2 regions of the Shewanella mesophila genome follow, and region 2 is predicted to be linked to the other one. Evidence: predicted binding sites of a transcription regulator. Region 2 holds the regulator's gene; the other holds the start of a gene.

Region 1 (2,467 bases), 1.6 Mb from region 2:
CTCACCAAAATACTCCACCATGTCGTTACGTTCCGCTTCACCGTGAACTAAAACATCGATGCCTAACTTTTGCTGCCGAGAAATCGTGTCGCGCGTCACCGCCTGTAATTGCTCAGTATATGCAGCGTCGGTTAACTCACCTTTGCGCCAGCGACTGCGAAGTCCTCGTATCGCGGGAGTCTGCGGAAATGAACCTATCGTTGTGGTGGGCAGCAAAGGTAACCGAAAGCGTTGTTGCTGCTTCACTTGACGCAATTCAAATCCGCTTTGACGCTCAAAATCAGCGAGGGTTAATGCAGCCACCCGCGCATTTACTTGATCATTAGCCGCATTTTTTCTGGCGGTTCGCCTCTCAATACAGCGCGTCACTATCGCTTGAGATGCCACGGATTCGGGCTCGACTAACAAGGTTCTCAATTGATGGAGCTCTGTTAGTTTTTGCTTTGCAAAACTTAACTGCTCACGCAGAGACGCCTCAAGTTCAGTTTCAATATCTAGGTCAACAGGGGTGTGTAACAGTGAACAAGAAGGTGCGATCCATATCTGATTGCTAAAATCAGCAACTACAGGCGCAAGCAGTTGCTTAATATTATCAAGCTCAGCAGCCCACACATTACGACCATTGATCACCCCAAGACTTAATACTTGTTCAGGTTTTAAGTCTGCGGCAAATTGAGGTAACTGCTGCGGCGCACTCACCAGATCGATATGAACGCCAGCAATGTCCAAATCACTGATCAGCTGTTGATGGTGTGCGACACTGCCATAATAGGTTGCTAGCATGAGTTTAACATCGACATCATTTAATGCCTGATAGGTGTCAGCGAAAGGTGCTTGCCAATCATCTTCTAACTCTAACGCCAAGATAGGTTCATCTAATTGCACCCAAGTCACGCCTTGGTCGGCAAAGCGGCTAAGAATGGCCTGATAAACCTCGATTAGCTGGGGTAACAAACTCAGTTTATCAAAAACTTGGCCACTACATTTTGCCAGATAAAGATAAGACAAAGGCCCGAGTATTACTGGCTTTGGCTGATAACCCAAGGACGTTGCTTGCTCGACCTCGTCAAAAAGTTGCTCGAATACAATCTTAAAAGTTTGATCTTGACTCAGCTCCGGCACGATATAGTGATAATTAGTGTTGAAATACTTTTTCATCTGCGAGGCCGTGGTCGCGTTGCCCGTTGGCGCACGTCCACGAGCCACTCGAAACAGGGTATCTAAATCGACCTTATCGCCGTCACGATGACGTGCGGGAATCGCATCGATAGTGGCGCTTAAGGTTAAGACGTGATCGTAATAGGCAAAATCCCCCACAGGCAGATGAGTAACCCCAGCCTCTGCCTGCCACTCCCAATGGGTTTGACGCAATGAACTGGCAACCTCTTCAAGTGCTGTTTGAGTGATTTCGCCGCGCCAATACTTTTCTAGTGCAAATTTAAGCTCACGCTGACGGCCAATCCTTGGAAAACCTAGTGAAGCAACACTTATAGACTGCATACTGTATACCCTTTTATTTAAGATGAGCAAAATTCATAATGACGCTGTTAACTTGGACATCAAGCAACTGATGACGATTAAGATGACACAAGCATAAACAGGCGTCTGGACGTCTAGAAGTTTATTGTGTTAACCTGTCACCTCGCAATCGAATTGATTTCAAGCACAACATGAGCAAAATTCATCTGAGGTAAAAATGATAGAGCTTAGGCATTTACGAACATTGGTGGCCCTCAAAGAGAGTGGCAGTCTCGCTGGCGCAGCTAAAAAGCGCTTTGTCACTCAATCGGCCTTATCTCACCAGATAAAAGAGCTTGAGACCCGAATCAATTCGGCAATTTTTGTTAGAAAGAGTAAACCGCTCTCTTTTACCCAAGAAGGAACACGCTTACTTACACTGGCAGAGGAGATTCTGCCTAAGGTGATTGAAACTGAGGTCGATCTCAAAAATGGACTGAGTGACGACGCCGCCGATCTGTTTGTCGGTATTGAGTGCCATAGCTGCTTTCGCTGGCTGATGCCAGTAATCGAAGAGTTCAATAGCAACTTCCCTCACACCAACCTTGAACTCTCGAGCCGCCACCTGTTTGATTCGCTAACGGCGCTTAAGCAAGGAGAACTAGATGTGGTGCTGACGTCAGATCCAATACCAGACAAGGATATCGCCTATCAGCACCTTTTTGATTTTGAAGTTAAACTATTGGTCGCCAACGACCACCCGTTAGCACAACAGCGCCATGTGACGCCAGTTCAGCTCAGTGAGCAATCGCTTATCACCTATCCAGTGCCACTGGCGCGTTTAGACATCTACCGTTACTTTTTAGAACCTGCGGGGATCCCAGTCAGTAAACAGATCCGCTGCGATCTTACCGCTATGCTCTTGCAACGTATTGCTTGTAAAGACGGTGTATCCGCCCTGCCTAGTTGGTCGATAAATGAAGCCCATGGCTTATCATTGACGGCGCTA
Region 2 (2,467 bases):
TGCTTCAGCAGCATCTAAACCCGCCAGAATGTCGGCCACCAGATCATCACCATCTTCGATCCCCACAGACAAACGGATCAGAGTCTCTTTTACTCCAGCTTCAAAACGCGCTTCTGGGTCCATCGCTCTATGGGTCATGGTAGCAGGAACTGCGACTAAGCTCTCTACCCCCCCAAGACTTTCGGCTACTGAAAAGTATTTTAACTGATCTAAAAACGCAATAAGCTGGGATTCTCCACCTTTTAGTTCAAAACTAAGCATTGCACCAAAGCCTTTTTGTTGCTTTAGCGCGATCTCATGTCCTGGATGATCCGTAAGCCCTGGATAATATACCTTTGCAACCGCAGAATGAGATGTCAGTAACGCGAGTACCTTCTGTGCATTTGCTTGATGCTCACGAATTCTTATTGGCAAGGTACGTAAACCACGTAAGGTAAGATAACTATCGAAAGCCGAGCCAGTTAAACCTAAGGTATTAGACCACCAGTGGAGCAGTTCACCGACCTCAGCATCTTTGGCGACAACCGCTCCGCCAACTACATCACTGTGACCATTGATATATTTGGTAGTTGAGTGAATAACTATATCGGCGCCGAGCAGTAGAGGCTGCTGTAAAATAGGGGATAAAAAAGTGTTATCGACCACCACCTGTGCACCTACGCTGTGACTCGCTTTCGCTATTGCTTCGATGTCGACGACGCGTAATAACGGATTAGAGGGCGTTTCTAACCATACCATCTTGGGCTGCTGAGCGATCGCCGCGTCTAACGCTTTAGGATCTGTCTGGTCGACCACGACAAGTTTAAAAGCGCCTTTCTTTGCAAGATTGGTAAACAGACGATAACTACCACCATAGCAATCATGGGGAACGATAAGCAGATCGTCGGGGCCAAGCAAACTAGTCACTAAGGTAATTGCGGCCATACCTGTGCAGGTCACCACACCAGTAGCGCCTCGCTCTAATTCAGCAATTGCATCGCCTAAAATTGATCGCGTCGGATTACCCGAACGACTATAGTCAAAGTCGCGGGGATTGTTATGGCCATCAAAAGAGTAATTTGTTGACAGGTAAATGGGCGGTACAACTGCACCATGTTGAGTATCCGACTCAATCCCGGTACGAACCGCTGTGGTGGCTAGTTTTCGCTCTGTCATCTATTACTCCTAAAAATCGATACGCTAACAGTCATCTTCCACAAAGAGATGTCTGGACGTCTAAATGTACCGAAGCAAGCCCTCACCGTCAACACATTTAGACGTTTAGACGTCCAAACATTTAGAAATCTATTTGCAATTCACAAAAATTAAGGGCAATAATTTGACTGTAATTTGTAAGGGTATAAAATCTGCCCCGAATTTGAGAATTTACAGGTGAGTCAATGACTGAGTGGAATGGCGATTATATCAGCCCATATGCAGAACATGGTAAGAAGAATGAGCAAGTGAAAAAGATCACTGTCTCTATTCCTCTAAAGGTACTTAAGGTATTAACCGATGAGCGAACACGCCGTCAGGTAAATAACTTACGCCATGCCACCAACAGCGAATTGCTCTGTGAAGCGTTTTTGCATGCCTATACAGGCCAACCGCTTCCCCATGACGATGATTTGTCAAAAGACAAGCCTGATAGTATCCCAGCTGAAGTGAAAAAGCTGATGACAGAAATGGGCATCGAATGGGAAGAGTTAGAGTAATACACTCAACTTGCCAAATATTTATCTAGAAAGGGATCTTTTAACGGTCCCTTTTTTGTCAATCATTCCCGCCAGATGGAGTAATTGTGGCTGACTTTATCATCGACCCGACGAGCTTAATTCTCGCCTCATTAATCATCTTTATGGGTGCGTTTACTCAAAGCCTTATCGGTTTTGGCTTAGCCGTTGTCGCCTCGCCACTGCTTTATCTTGTCGATCCCAGCCTCGTTCCCGCGCCAGTGATCTTAATGGGATTTTCAATCTCACTGTTAACACTATTCAGAGAACGAGCAGCACTTGAGTTTAACGGTTTACAATATGCATTACTTGGACGAATTCCTGGAGGCATATTAGGTGCTTTGCTATTGCTCTGGGCACCACAACCGATATTAGGTTTAGCCATAGCGATTATCGTGGCACTGGCAGTATTGCTAAGTTTACTCAAGTTATCTCTCCCTATCACGCGAACTAGCTTATTTGCAGCAGGCATACTATCAGGCATTTTTGGTAATATTGCCGCCATTGGTGGACCACCATTAGCGATCTTACTTTCAGGAAAAGACGCCAAACAGTTCCGAGCCGCACTGTCGGCATTTTTTATTTTCAGCTCAACCATAGCGCTAATAATTTTAGGCTTCAGCGGCCTGCTCACCTTACACCACTTTTATATTTCGGCGCTGCTATTGCCATCGGTTATTTTGGGCTACTTATTTGCGAATCGACTCGTTGGTCGGGTAGACAAGCAGAAAACACGGGTTATGACGTTATCGCTG

What was found. The regulator MetJ, encoded in region 2, represses methionine synthesis genes. The targets are predictions, from matches to a motif close to TAGACGTCTAGACGTCTA.
Region 1: the regulator MetJ is predicted to act here: its motif matches at 1,607-1,624, upstream of metE (5-methyltetrahydropteroyltriglutamate--homocysteine S-methyltransferase).

Annotation. Positions count from the first base shown of each region.
Region 1 covers NZ_CP080421.1:1,007,682-1,010,148, reverse strand. Annotated here, with positions in the region: gene metE (5-methyltetrahydropteroyltriglutamate--homocysteine S-methyltransferase) at 1-1,491, opposite strand, end outside; gene K0I73_RS04485 (LysR family transcriptional regulator) at 1,697-2,467, shown strand, end outside.
Region 2 covers NZ_CP080421.1:3,752,715-3,755,181, forward strand. Annotated here, with positions in the region: gene metB (cystathionine gamma-synthase) at 1-1,155, opposite strand, end outside; gene metJ (met regulon transcriptional regulator MetJ) at 1,380-1,694, shown strand; gene K0I73_RS16545 (sulfite exporter TauE/SafE family protein) at 1,838-2,467, shown strand, end outside.